3 regions of the Pseudobutyrivibrio sp. UC1225 genome follow, and region 2 is predicted to be linked to each of the others. Evidence: a T-box and tRNA genes for the amino acid it is inferred to sense, from the RefSeq annotation. Region 2 holds a T-box; the other regions hold tRNA genes.

Region 1 (4,928 bases), on a different contig from region 2:
AGTCTTTTTTTCATTTTAAAGTAAATTATCAACTACTCCAAGCCCATCAAAGGTAGCCAAATAATCCTTGATAGTCTCTGGTCTACGGATGAGTTTAAAGCCTCCATCTTCCTTCAAAAGTACCTCTGCGCTCTTGAGCTTTCCATTATAATTGTAGCCCATCGAATAACCGTGAGCACCAGTGTCGTGGATGAAAAGAATATCTCCCTTATCAATCTTTGGAAGCTGTCTGTCCACTGCAAATTTATCGCAGTTTTCGCATAGCGAGCCTGTTACATCATATACATGATCTTCTGGAGCATTTTCCTTTCCAAGGACTGTAACATGATGATATGAACCATAAACTGCTGGACGCATCAAATCTACTGCGCAGGCATCAACACCGATGTACTCCTTGTAGATGTGCTTCTCGTGGATTGCTGTAGTAACAAGTCCGCCGTAAGGTCCCATCATGAAACGCCCCATCTCTGTAAGAATAGCCACATCACCAAGTCCTGCTGGAACAAGAATTTCATCAAAGGCTTTGTGAACTCCCTCTCCGATGACAAGGATATCGTTTGGTGTCTGGTCTGGTCTGTAGGCAATTCCAACACCACCTGAAAGATTTACGAAGGAAATAGAAATTCCTGTCTTTTCTTTAAGCTCAACAATAAGCTCAAATAATGTCTTTGCGAGTGCTGGATAATATTCGTTAGTTACAGTGTTTGAAACAAGGAAGGCATGGATTCCGAATTCCTCTACGCCTTTATCACGAAGAATCTGATATGCCTCAAAAATCTGCTCTTTTGTCATACCATACTTGCTGTCACCAGGGTTATCCATGATACCATTTGAAAGCTCATAAACTCCACCTGGATTAAAACGGCAGCACATCTTCTTTGGAAAATGTCCCACTACCTTTTCATAAAAATCAATATGTGTGAAATCGTCAAGATTAACGATTACTCCAAGCTCGTCAGCATACTTAAATTCGCTGGCTGGAGTATCATTAGAAGAAAACATTATATCGTCGCCCTTGAATCCAAGCTCGTTGGAAAGAGCGAGTTCAACATAGGAAGCGCAGTCTACACCGCAGCCTTCCTCCTGTAAGATTTTTAAAATAAATGGATTTGGATTTGCCTTAACTGCAAAATATTCCTTAAAGCCCTTATTCCAGCTGAAAGCCTGATTTACCTTTCGGGCGTTTTCACGGATTCCCTTCTCATCGTAAATATTAAATGGTGTAGGAATCTCCTTTGTAATCTCCTGAATCTTTTCTTTTGTGACAAATGGGGTTTTCATAAATAGTTAATCTCCGCTAAAGTTTGCTTAAGTACTGCGTATTCTTCTGTATCTGGTAGTTCGCGTAAAAGCTTTTTTAAATCTTCCTCCAATTGATTTCGTGTGGCTGTACGTGAAATGTAGTTAGTGTAAGGCACATCTGCACCTCGCTTCATTATCGCCTTGATATTCTTCACGTAGCTTTGTGTCTCCCCGTAAGGCGGAACTCCTCCGTATTGCTTTACAACACTACTTCCAGCATTGTAGGCAGCGAGGGCCTTCTCCACATTACCTTCAAATTCCTCAAGCTTCTGAGCTATATACTTGGCTCCCGCCATAATATTCTCATAAGCATCAAAAGGATGCTGCAAGCCTAATTCTTTTGCTGTCTCTGGCATAATCTGCATTATACCCATTGCGCCACTGCGACTGACAGCGTCTGCATCAAATCCCGACTCCTGCTGTGCCATAGCTGTGAGCAAATCATAGCTAACACCATACTTCCTGCTTGCCTCAATAAAAATGTCCTTATAAGATGTAGCGCTGGAAATCTTGTCTGCAACAGTAGTTGTGTTCAATGCCTTTGCAAAAGCCTTGCTAATGTTCGAAGCACTGGTTCGTCCCTGAGATGAACTCTGATTAATAGCCTGCATAAACTCTTCATAGACTACCTGCGCTCCTGGAGACACTAACGAAATCTTCATACTCTTTTCCCCTTAAACCCCTGAATAATACAACAAAAATAGTGTAACAGTATTGACTTCACCACCTACTTTTGATATCCTTTTTCTTGCTGAATAAGCAAGCTGGTGTGGCTCAGAGGTAGAGCACTTCCTTGGTAAGGAAGGGGTCACGGGTTCAATTCCCGTCACCAGCTCTTTTTAATCCCAAGGCGATGGTGCCTTGGGATTTTTATTTGCTCTACACTTTACCATAATAAAGTGGTGATGTAAACCCTTATATCGATTGTATACAATCTTTTTCTCAAATTCTAATTTATTCCAAATTCCTTGTTCTTCCTTTTAGTAAATACCATCTTTTCAACATCAATCTTTTGATCCGTTACTCCATGAAAATACAAGGACTCTGAAAAACTTCCACTAGCATAATCAGCTATAGGCCAGTTGTCATCAGTATTAAACTCTGGCAGGACAAGCTCTATTTCTGTCTCTCCTTGACTTTCAGCCTCCTTAAATTGATTTATTACATCGTCAACGAAGGCCTCGCAATTCTCATATGGAAGTTTTTCATAATTAATCTCTTCATAGGTATTACTGTAATAAACCGTTCCTATTACAGAAACCGCTGCCATCAAGGATAATATCGTATTTCCGTATTTGATCTTTTCAGACATCTTCCCCACAAACATCATAAGCATAAACAATGCCCAAAATGCTACAGGTAAAATTGCGTCTGTTCGCTCCACGTAGGTGTAATTAACAACTGCGCTGAGAAGGATAATGTAAATAGTGGTCAGGCATAATGCCAATGCTATTTTCGCATCCTCAACAAGATATTCTCTTTTCAGGAAAAATATTCTCAATATAATAACAGCCGCACCAATTACTACAAATATAATATTGAAGTGACCGAACCAAAAAACCATTCTCTTCCCACTAGAGAGAATATTATGAGGAATACCTGTAGCGAAGCAAGCTGCGCGCCCACCTGTTTTTTCTATTATAAATGAACAAAACCATACAAGAATAACGATTAACGGTGGTCTATTCTTTGTCCAGTAGCTCTTCACATTAAAGCTCTTACCTTTAACTTCTTTATATAAGGCGTGTAATAATTCTACGCCTAAATAAGCTCCTAATACCACGCTGGAATACAAGCTTGAAAAGATAGCAAAATAAATCCACAAAGCAAGGTGAATCTTATTCTTTTTAGCAAGTGTTTTCCAGGCTCCCAAACCACCTATTCTCATTAAATGCATAACCAGCGACGCATTTAGCAGGGTTGATAAAATGTAGTGATACACGCAGGTCATATCATATGCATAGAACAGGAATACATTATTTTTCCTACCGTGGGCCACTGCGCAAAAATGCATACCTATAAAAACCACGCTAATCAATAAACTCTTAACAGTTGAAAGCTTATATTTTTTCTGTATTAACAAATAAAACTCTGTGAAATAGACTGTTATGATAAAACAAATAAATAAACCATTGGCTATTGATAAAGACAAGCAATATTTCCCAGTAAGCGGATACACTGTATACGCTCCTATATAGGAAACCAATGGCATAAAGAATTCTGGAAAAACCTTTATAGGATTCCATTTACCGATGATTGGCACTGGTATTCGTGGCATATAAATAAAATTCCAATCATCTGTGTCAAAAATGGCAATTGGATGAAGCACAATAAAGAACTCTACCAATAGAGCAAATAAAACTAGTGAAAATATAAGGTGAGTTTTTTTCATTATTTCTTATCTCCATGTCTTAATTTGTACAAAATCTTTCGTATTGTACCATATAAGGACTGTATAAGAAATATATTTAATTAGCTTATATATGTATTTTTATTGATTTTACTCAGCTTTTAATCCCCCATACATGAACCAACACTATGATATTCTATAATAACAGTAGTCTGTGATTAATATTTGAAAAATCAGGACATTATCTTTACTATATTAGGTAGAAAAATCATAGGAGAATAATATGGCAAAGAAAAACTATTATGCTGTAAAGGTTGGAAAAGTACCTGGCATTTATAAGACCTGGCCTGAGTGCCAATCTAATACTTCTGGTTTTCCTGGTGCTGTTTTCAAAGGCTTTGAGACACTTGAAGAGGCTGAAGCTTTTATGACAGGAACTGCTTCTACTGTTGCAAAAAGCGAAGCAGATGGCGTAACCAGCCTTCCAGATATATACGCGTTTACGGATGGATCATTTAATGTAGCTACCGGAGTATATGGCTATGGCGGCTTTCTTCATTACAGCGATGTTGAAGAAGATATTGAGATCCGCGGTAATGGCAACGATCCTGAGGAGGCAGTTTCACGAAATGTTGCAGGCGAGGTTCACGGTGCTGTTGCAGCAATGCGCAAGGCTGTGGAGCTTGGACTTTCTGAAATGACTCTCTTCTACGACTATGAAGGTATTGAGAAATGGCCCCTCAGATACTGGAAAACTAATAAAAAGATTTCAATGTTCTATGTTGAAGAATATGACCAGCTTAAGGATAGCTTAAAGGTAAATTTTGTTCACGTTAAAGCTCATACAGGTATCCCCGGAAATGAAGCCGCTGACAGAATGGCAAAAGCCGAGGTTGGTATAGAATAATAATTTAGACATAAATGGAGGATATATTAGAAATGCAGACTAAAAAATACGTTGATTACATGGTTCAGCAGACAGTAGATATTTTAGGCATTGACAGCCCTACAGGCTTCACTGCTACTGCTGCAAAGTATCTTATGAAGGAATATGAGAAGCTTGGCTACAAGCCAGTTATGACAAACAAGGGCGGTATCCTTGTTGATTTAGGCGGTAAGAATAAGGATGATGCCATTCTCATCGAAGCTCATATGGATACTTTAGGTGGTATGGTTTGCCAGATTAAGAGCAATGGTAATCTTGTGCTCACCCCTCTTGGAGGATTTTCTCCTAACAATGGCGAGGCTGAAAATTGCCGCATCTACACACGTGAGG
Region 2 (4,928 bases):
GTCCTATATATTATGTGAAAAATCCTGATGCTTGGGAGCAGTTTCTTGCTGATTTATAAGAAAGATTAAGATGACAAGATGGTAAAAGCATCACTATTGTATTAGAATACTTTAGTGATGTTTTTTAATAAAAAAAGTTGAAAGGACTATAAATGACACTTACAACTCTTTGCTATTTAATTAAAGATAACAAGTATCTAATGCTTCATCGCACCAAGAAGGAGCATGATATTAATTCTGGAAAATATATTGGTGTGGGAGGTCATATCGAAGAAGGAGAATCTCCACTTGATTGCATCAAAAGAGAAGTAAAAGAGGAGACCGGTCTTACACTTAACAGTGCAAAAATGCGAGGTCATATTACCTTTGTTATGGGAGATGAGACTGAGTATGCACACCTATTTACCAGTGATGACTTCACAGGCACCATTACAGATTCCTGTGATGAGGGAGAACTTACCTGGGTAGATATTGATAAGGTGATGGATTTAAATCTCTGGGAGGGAGATAGAACTTTCCTAAAACTATTAAATGATAGACAAGATTATTTTTCATTAAAGCTAGTTTATGATAAAGAAGACAATTTGATAGAGACAGTAATGGAGGAATGATAAATGAAAAAGAGACGTAGAAGACAAAGAAGAGCAATTTCTATTGCGGTTATCGTAATTGCGATAATAATGATTATTGGCTTTGCTGGATATGTATTCTTACAAAAGAATAATAATCAGAAAGAGACAACAGGGATTAATACTCCAGCAGCTTCAACGACAGAGACGAAAAAATCTGACGAAGCTGGGCCAGCAAAAGAAACATCAGATAATAACTATGAAAACCTCATAAACGGCACAGGTAAACTTAGCTTTGATTACTACAAAAAGAACGTATATCTCGACAACGAATACCAGTCTTATCAGGACGAGTTTGTTAGTAAGCTTTCAAAGGATGATTACACAATCTCTGAGCTTGTAGAAGATATGAACGCAATCTTCAGCAACCCTGATAATTACTATGCCGAAGGAAAAGTTGAATCAGTAGAATACGCTTATCTTGATTGCGGAAATGATGGAAATAAGGAGATGGTTCTTAGATTCACTTGTCCAATAGTAGAGGAAGCTTCAAGCATCGAGTTTATTCTTAAGGAAATGGATGAAAAAATCCAGGTTGTGTACTCATATTGCTGCTGGTCAAGAAGCGAAACCTCAATTAATTATCAGGGCTTCATCAGTGGTGGAGGCAGCAATGGAGCCAGCAACCATGGTTATGATTGTGGAATAATAAAGGCTGACGGTTCTTATTCTTATGGATATTATGAGGAAGAGGAATACGATTTATCAATGCTGGCTTACAGATATGGTGTAGAAGATTTAGATCCCTCAAGCCTTTCTGGAAATATTGTAGTTTACTCGCTTCAGACCGAGAAAAGCACAGCAGATAAAATGGCTCCTATCGTATTTTCGTATTTAGTATATGATGACAACTATAATGAAATTACAGACATTCCGAATCTATACACAGATAGTGACTATCAGAGACTTATAGATACTATACCTGATGCTCAGTTTATTCCTTATGATGAATTCCAGTCAAAGATTAATGCCAAGCTTGATTCAATTGGGGCGACTCAGGAAGTTATTGGTAGTAATCAGCTTCAGTATAGTAAAATCAACCTTTAATCTTGTAGAATTACAATATTTATGGTAGGATATACCACAGAAAAGCGATGACAGAAACAGTAGTATTTGCGGAAGCTAAGAGAGAGGACGCCTAGGCTGGAAGCGTCTAGTGGAAGCTTATATGAACACCATTCTCGAGCTGAGCGCGAAAGCATTTGCGTAAGCGTCTCCGGGTAGTTCCGTTAAAGACAAAATGAGTGAAACACTAAGGTGGAACCGTGTGAAATGTATATTCGCACCCTTAGGATTGGTTAGATGCCAGTTCTATGGGTGCTTTTTTGTTTTACACCCTTAGTACCAGTAGTTATTTACATTTTTCATTCATTAGTAAAAGGAGAAAAACAATGGTTAATTTCAAAGAAGATGAGTCATTAAATACTCTAAATCACTCATGTGCTCACATGATGGCACAGGCTGTAAAACATCTTTATCCAAACGCTAAGTTTTGGGTTGGTCCGGTAGTAGAGGAAGGCTTCTATTACGATATGGATCTTGGTGATGTTATGCTTACAGATGAGGACGTTGCTAAAATCGAAAAGGAAATGAAGAAGGTAGCAAAGTCTGGTTGCAAGATATACAGAAGAGAAATCTCTAAGGCTGAGGCTCTTGAGATGTTTAAGGATGACCCATACAAGATTGACTTAATTAATAACATGGATGAGGACACTCAGACAATTTCTTGCTACGATCAGGGCGATTTCACTGATCTTTGCCGTGGACCTCACGTAGATAATGTTAAGCTTTGCCGTTACTTCAAGCTTATTAAGCACTCTGGTGCTTACTGGAAGGGTGATGCCGAGAATCAGGTTCTTAACCGTGTTTACGGTGTTTGCTTCCCAACACAGGAGCAGCTTGATGAGCACCTTGCACTTCTTGAGGAGGCTAAGGAGCGTGATCACAGAAAGATTGGTAAGGATATGCAGCTTTTCATGGCTGATGATTTAATCGGTCGTGGACTTCCAATGTACCTTCCAAACGGTTACACAATCTGGACAGAGCTTGAGAATTACATCCGCAACAAGGAGCGCAAGCTTGGTTACCTTCACGTAATGACACCTTGCGTTGGTACAGTTCAGCTTTACCAGACATCTGGTCACTGGGATCACTACAAGGAGAATATGTTCCCTGCTATGGAAGTTGAGGGAGAGAACTTTGTTCTTCGTCCTATGAACTGCCCACACCACATGAGAATTTTTGCAAACCGTCCACATTCATACAAGGAGCTTCCTATCCGTATCGCTGAGATCGCTCATGATTTCCGTTTCGAGTCATCAGGAACTCTTAAGGGTATCGAGAGAGGACGTCACTTCTGCCAGAACGATTCACATATCTTCTGTACACAGGAGCAGATTAAGTCTGAGGTTAAGAGTGTATGCGACCTTATCTTCAGCACATACGAGGATTTCGGTATTACAGATTACAGATGCGTTCTTTCACTTCGTGACCCAGCAGATACAAAGAAGTATCACCAGGATGATGAGATGTGGAACACAGCAGAGCAGGCTCTTCGTGAGACTCTTCAGGAAATCGGTATTGAGTTCACAGAGGAGATTGGCGAGGCTGCATTCTACGGACCAAAGCTTGATGTTAACGTTAAGCCAGCTATCGGTAATGAGATTACACTTTCTACCTGCCAGCTTGATTTCTGCCTCCCAGCTAAGTTTGATCTTACTTACACAGATGCAGATTCTAACAAGCAGACACCAGTAGTAATTCACAGAGCTATCCTTGGCTCGCTTGATAGATTTATGGCATACATTCTTGAGGAGACAAAGGGTAACCTTCCTACATGGCTTGCACCTACACAGGTTAAGGTTCTTCCTGTAAAGAATGATGATGCAGATCTTAATGCATACTCACAGAAGCTTGTAGATGCGCTTGCAGATGCAGATGTTCGTGTTGAGTTTGATACACGTTCAGAGAAGCTTGGTTACAAGATGCGTGAAGCTCAGATTCAGAAGGTTCCTTACCTTGCAGTACTTGGCAAGAACGAGGAGGCTGAGGGTACTGTATCTTACAGACTTCACGGTGAGCAGGGCACTACAACAGTTAAGTTTGATGAGTTTGTAGAGCTTATTGTAAATGAGATTAAGACAAAAGGTCGTAAATAAAAATGAATAAGAAATGTACGCTTTGCCCTAGAAACTGTGGGGTAGACCGTGATGAAGCACTTGGTGTTTGTCAGGTTTCATCCACTGTAAAAGTGGCAAGAGCTGCCCTTCACTTTTGGGAGGAGCCATGCATTTCTGGTGAAAATGGTAGTGGAGCGGTATTCTTCAGTGGATGTCCGCTCCACTGTGTTTTTTGTCAGAATGAAGAGATTAGCCATGGCAAGGTAGGTAAGGAAATTACAACTGAAGAACTGGCGAATATTTACCTGGATTTACAAAGACAGGGTGCTAATAATATCAATCTTGTAACAGGAACTCACTACATTCCATCTATTGTGGAGTCGGTAAAAATTGCACGAGACAAGGGCTTGCAGATTCCAATAATTTACAATACTAGTGGCTATGAGACTGAAGAAAGTTTAAAGCTTCTGGATGGTATCGTAAATGCGTATCTACCTGATTTTAAATATTGGGACGATGTGTTGGCTTCTCAATATTCTCACGCAAAAGATTATCCTGATGTGGTAAAATCTGCTATAGTAGAAATGGTGAGACAGGTGGGAGAACCTAAGTTTAATGAAGATGGATTTATTCAGTCTGGAGTTATAGTAAGACAGCTTCTTCTTCCAGGTCACACTAAGGATTCTAAAGCTATACTTAAATATTTGTATGAAACCTATGGAAATCGTATATACGTTAGTCTGATGAGCCAGTATACGCCAATGCCTCATATAGCAGAAAAGTATCCTGAGCTTAATAGAAGAGTGACAAAACGAGAATACGAAGCTGTTGTGGATTATGCCTTAAATCTTGGAATAGAAAATGCTTTTATCCAGGATAGAAAGGTTGCGAAGGAAAGCTTTATTCCTAAATTTGGTAATGAAATTATATAGTGAAGGTGGTAGGTGATGATTTTAATTAACAACATGATAACTAGAACTAAAAACAAAGTCTTAACTTATTCAGTACTTGCTTTATTACTAATATTATTTATTATGCCAACAGGCACGGTAAGAGCCGCTGAGCTAGGAGGCAGCACACAGGAAACAACCGCAAGTGAAGAAGTAGTGTTTGATGCAGCCTTTTATGCTACTCAGTATCCTGATGTAGTATCAATCATAGGAAATGATGAGCAGATGCT
Region 3 (4,928 bases), on a different contig from region 2:
TTCCTCAACCTCATTTACGTTCTTTACGATGATGTCCTTCACTGCTTCTGGCATTGGAGTAGTCATTTTCCATCTTCCACCTACTGCATCCTCGTATCTTAGTCCGGCACTTCTTGGGCTGGCAGCAATTGTAGTAACCTCAAACCAAGGATGGTTCTCTAATAGAGAAATAAATCTCTGACCAACCATACCAGTACCACCAAGAATTCCGACTCTTAATTTCTCGCTCATTTCAAACACTCTCCTTAAATTTGTTTTTCTGTCGCGGACATTTGTCCGCCACAGTCATTACATGGCATTATAAACTATTAAGGAACTCCTTGCAAGCCTTAATTTCCCCAGTCATAGCATCATGTCCAGGAGCACCTGTTGTAAGTCGCTTATTTACGCAGGTTTCCATAGAAATTGAATCGTAAATATCTTCTTCAAAAACTGGAGAAATCGCGTTTAATTCATCTAATGAAAGCTCATCGATAGACTTATCTTTGTCTATGCAGTAAAGAACAAGCTGTCCGATGATTCCGTGTGCGTCTCTGAAAGGCACACCTCTGTTAACTAAATAATCGGCAGCATCAGTTGCATTTGTGAACCCTTTCTTTGCAGATTCAGCCATAACCTCTTTATTAAAAGTCATTGTGGCAAGCATTCCATCAAAGAGAACTATACAATTCTGTACTGTCTCCATGGCGTCAAATGCCATCTCCTTGTCCTCCTGCATATCCTTATTGTAAGCAAGAGGGATTCCCTTCATTGTAGTGAGAAGTGATGTAAGGGCTCCATAAACGCGTCCTGTTTTTCCTCTTACGAGCTCTGCAATATCAGGATTTTTCTTCTGTGGCATGATAGATGAGCCTGTAGAATAAGCGTCGTCAATCTCTACAAAACGATATTCATTGCTATTCCAGATAATAACCTCCTCTGAAAAACGAGAAAGATGCATTTGAATAGTGGCAAGGGCTGATAAAAACTCAATGAGGTAGTCCCTGTCAGAAACACCGTCCATAGAATTAAGAGTAGGACCATCAAACTCCAAAAGCTCTGCTGTCATATCTCTGTTGAGAGGATATGTGGTACCAGCAAGGGCTCCCGAGCCAAGTGGACAGTAATTCATGCGAACTCTGATATCGGAAAGACGAAGCACGTCTCTTCTGAACATCTCAAAGTAAGCACCCATATGATGTGCCAAAGTGATAGGCTGAGCCTTCTGAAGATGTGTGAAACCAGGCATAATAGTATCAATATGCTCTTCCATAATCTTAAGTATGGTCTCAAGTAAATGTGTAAGAGCCTGTGATGTAGCATCCACCTGGTCACGTGTGTAAAGACGCATATCAAGAGCAACCTGATCATTACGACTACGACCTGTGTGAAGCTTCTTTCCTGCATCACCGATTCTATCAATAAGATTAGCCTCTACAAAGCTGTGGACATCCTCATACTCAGAAGTAATTTCCAGTGCCCCTAAATTAACATCAGCTTCAATACTATCAAGACCAGCTAAAATCTGATCACGCTCTTTATCAGTGATAACGCCAACAGAAGCAAGCATCTTAACATGTGCTCGGCTACCGCGGACATCCTGAGCAAAAAGCTTTTTATCAAAACTGATAGAAGCATTGAAATCATAAACCATCTGATCGGTAGATTTTGTGAATCTACCTCCCCACAACTGTGCCATAACTAATCCTCCGTAATTCTTAATTCTGCTTTTTTTGTAACTGTCTTTCATTATATGAATAAACGCATCCACAGTAGTCCTGTCGATACATATCATATTCTGCTGATAACTCAGTAGAGCGTTTGAAGCCCTCCTTCTTTTTGAAGTCAGAAGGAAGCCATGACACTCCCGCTTCTTCGCCTATACGAATTCCGATTTCATTGAGAACCTGAGAATCTTTCATTGGAGATATTGTAAGTGTTGTCGTGAAAAAGTCAAAGCTTTTTTCAGCTGCAACTTCAGCTGTCCGTCTGAGACGGAGTTCGTAGCACTTATGACAACGTGCTCCCTTCTCAGGTTCGTGCTCCAAACCTTTTGCTATATCGTAAAAACGATTCTTATCATAATCACCCTCGATGAATTCGACCGGATGCTTTGTAGGAAAAGCTTTGATAAAACGCTGCTGTTCCTTCACCCTGTGATAATATTCCTCGTCTGGATATATATTAGGATTGTAGTAAAAAACCGTGATATTAAAGTACTGAGATAAATACTCAATACAATAACTACTACATGGCCCACAACAGCTATGTAGTAATAAAGAAGGCACGCGGCCTTCTTTTTCAAATTGATCTATTAACTTATCTAATTCTTTTTGATAATTAATCTTTACCATCTATTTGCCCAAATAAATAAAAATGCAATGGCGAAAACATAGATAAACGCCATAAGTACCATGAATCCAACCTGTGAAGCAAGGATACCTATAACAATCTGCGCAATGAACACAAGACCGTGAATCCAGATTGGAATTCTGTTAAGACATGCCGCAAGAGCAGCCTCAAGAACTACCATTACACAAGCAATAACAACATTAATATCGAAAGCTACACAAGAAACTACAATGGCAACTACCGAAAAAACTACCAGCCATATAAGTGATATTAACGGGAGATTCTCCTTGTTAACATACTTAGTTAACGCAGATGAAGGTATTGTTCTTTTAGTATTTCTAGCCATGATATTCTCCTAACCTTTTTATACAAATTTTTACAAATGTCATTATAATAAAACGGCATGATTTTCTCAACAATTTAATTGATTTTTTTACCTAATTATATTAGACTAAAAACCGCAGAAATTTCAGTTTCATAAAGGTTTACTTGCGCATTGTTTTTGCTCCGATAGCTCAGTTGGTAGAGCACCTCACTCGTAATGAGGGGGTCGTCAGTTCGAGTCTGATTCGGAGCTTTTTTCATATATATAAGGAGGATATAATTTTGGAATTCATTCAATTTGATCACGTATCAAAAAGCTACGATAAACAGCTTGTTTTAGATGAGCTGGATTTATACATTAAGGAGAACACTTTCGTGACTCTTCTTGGTCCATCAGGTTGTGGTAAGACTACTACCCTTCGCCTTTTAGGTGGATTTGAAAAGCCAGATTCAGGACGTATCTATCTTAATGGAAATGATATCACTATGCTTCCAGCAAATCTTCGTCCTATAAATACAGTATTCCAGAAGTATGCGCTCTTCCCTCACATGACTATCGAGGAGAACATCGCCTTTGGTCTTAATATCCAGAAAAAATCAAAGGAATACATTTACGACAAAATCAAATATGCTTTGAAGCTTGTTAACCTTGATGGTTTTGAGAAGCGTTCCATTGATTCACTTTCAGGTGGTCAGCAGCAGCGTATCGCTATTGCCCGCGCCATCGTAAATGAGCCAAAGGTACTTCTTTTGGATGAGCCTCTTGGCGCCCTTGATTTAAAGCTTCGTCAGAATATGCAGTACGAGCTTATGAAGATTAAGCAGGAGTTAGGCATTACCTTCCTTTACGTTACTCACGATCAGGAAGAGGCCCTCACTATGTCTGATACTATCGTTGTTATGAACCAAGGATATATTCAGCAGATTGGTTCTCCAGAGGATATTTACAATGAGCCAGAAAATGCTTTCGTTGCTGATTTCATTGGCGAAAGTAATATCATAGAAGGAATCATGATTAAGGATGAGCTTGTTTCCTTCCTTGGTGTTCAGGTTCCTTGTGTTGACCGTGGTTTTGGAACTATGAAGCCAGTCGACGTTGTCATCCGCCCTGAGGATGTAGAGCTTGGAGCTCCAGGTAAGGGCTTCATGGATGGTGTCATTACAGACTGTCTCTTCAAGGGTGTTCACTACGAGCTTGATGTTCAGTGTGGTGAATACGAGTGGCTGGTTCACACTACCAAATATTTCGAGGTTGGCCAGCACGTTTCTTTAAATGTAATACCATTTAACATCCAAATTATGAACAAGCCTGAGTCAGAGGACGAGGAGGTAATGAAGGAAGATGATTAATCGCTTTAGAACAAGCTTCCTTGCAGCCCCTTATGCAGTCTGGGTACTGATATGCACTATCCTTCCACTTTTCTATATATTAGGATATGCACTGACAAACGATGCAGGAAGCTTCACACTTTCTAATCTTTTAGCAATCACTGACGCAGTACATTTGAAATCACTTTGGCTGTCTATCGAGGTTGCTTTTGTCACAACAATAATCTGCCTGATTATTGCTTACCCTGTTGCGCTTATTTTGCACAACCTGAAAATCACAAATAAAGGCTTTGTAGTTTTCCTGTTTATCCTTCCAATGTGGATGAACTTCATGCTTCGTATCTTGGCATGGCAGATTATCCTTTCCAACAACGGAATCTTAAACAGTATTCTTTCAGCTGTTGGCCTTCCAACAGTACACATTTTATATACTAAGGCAGCCGTAACACTTGGTATGGTTTACGATTTCCTGCCTTACATGATTCTGCCTATTTACAATGCATTATCAAAGGTAAGTGATTCCGTAGTAGAGGCTGCTGCCGACTTGGGCGCCAACTGGTGGACCACCTTTATTAAGATTACAGTTCCTCTTTCAAAGGATGGAATCATTTCGGGAATCATCATGGTATTCGTACCTGCCCTTTCATCTTTCGTTGTTTCCAACCTTTTAGGTGGAGGAAAGGTTCTGCTTATCGGTAACGTAATCGAGCAGGAATTCACACTTGCCAGAAACTGGAATTTAGGTTCTGGACTTTCAATCATCCTCATGATTTTCGTACTTCTTTCTATGTCTATCATGAACAGGATTGATGATTCTGAGAATGGAGGTATGCTTGTATGACAAAGGTTAAAAAAGGCGCATCCTACTTCTATCTCGGACTTGTGTTTTTGTTTTTATATGCACCAATTTTAGTGCTTATTGTTTTATCCTTTAATGATTCTAT

Evidence for each region. A T-box is a leader RNA that pairs with one kind of tRNA and senses whether it is charged. The one in region 2 lies ahead of thrS (threonine--tRNA ligase), so its partner is inferred to be a tRNA-Thr.
Region 1: it has a tRNA-Thr gene. The T-box ahead of thrS (threonine--tRNA ligase) is inferred to sense a tRNA for this amino acid. The anticodon was not compared.
Region 3: it has a tRNA-Thr gene. The T-box ahead of thrS (threonine--tRNA ligase) is inferred to sense a tRNA for this amino acid. The anticodon was not compared.

The regions. Positions count from the first base shown of each region.
Region 1 is NZ_FOVQ01000014.1:74,934-79,861, reverse strand. It holds gene BMZ41_RS13700 (diaminopimelate decarboxylase) at 16-1,281, opposite strand; gene BMZ41_RS16005 (lytic transglycosylase domain-containing protein) at 1,278-1,964, opposite strand; tRNA gene BMZ41_RS13690 (tRNA-Thr) at 2,066-2,137, shown strand; gene BMZ41_RS13685 (hypothetical protein) at 2,252-3,694, opposite strand; gene BMZ41_RS13680 (ribonuclease H1 domain-containing protein) at 3,936-4,559, shown strand; gene BMZ41_RS13675 (M42 family metallopeptidase) at 4,592-4,928, shown strand, end outside.
Region 2 is NZ_FOVQ01000001.1:372,905-377,832, reverse strand. It holds gene BMZ41_RS01860 (peptidoglycan recognition protein family protein) at 1-59, shown strand, start outside; gene BMZ41_RS01855 (NUDIX hydrolase) at 153-611, shown strand; gene BMZ41_RS01850 (hypothetical protein) at 615-1,676, shown strand; T-box leader at 1,715-1,922, shown strand; gene thrS (threonine--tRNA ligase) at 2,021-3,787, shown strand; gene BMZ41_RS01840 (radical SAM protein) at 3,790-4,680, shown strand; gene BMZ41_RS01835 (SGNH/GDSL hydrolase family protein) at 4,696-4,928, shown strand, end outside.
Region 3 is NZ_FOVQ01000006.1:25,400-30,327, forward strand. It holds gene asd (aspartate-semialdehyde dehydrogenase) at 1-231, opposite strand, end outside; gene argH (argininosuccinate lyase) at 299-1,678, opposite strand; gene BMZ41_RS09080 (epoxyqueuosine reductase QueH) at 1,698-2,333, opposite strand; gene BMZ41_RS09085 (hypothetical protein) at 2,327-2,677, opposite strand; tRNA gene BMZ41_RS09090 (tRNA-Thr) at 2,836-2,908, shown strand; gene BMZ41_RS09095 (ABC transporter ATP-binding protein) at 2,938-4,005, shown strand; gene BMZ41_RS09100 (ABC transporter permease) at 3,998-4,825, shown strand; gene BMZ41_RS09105 (ABC transporter permease) at 4,822-4,928, shown strand, end outside.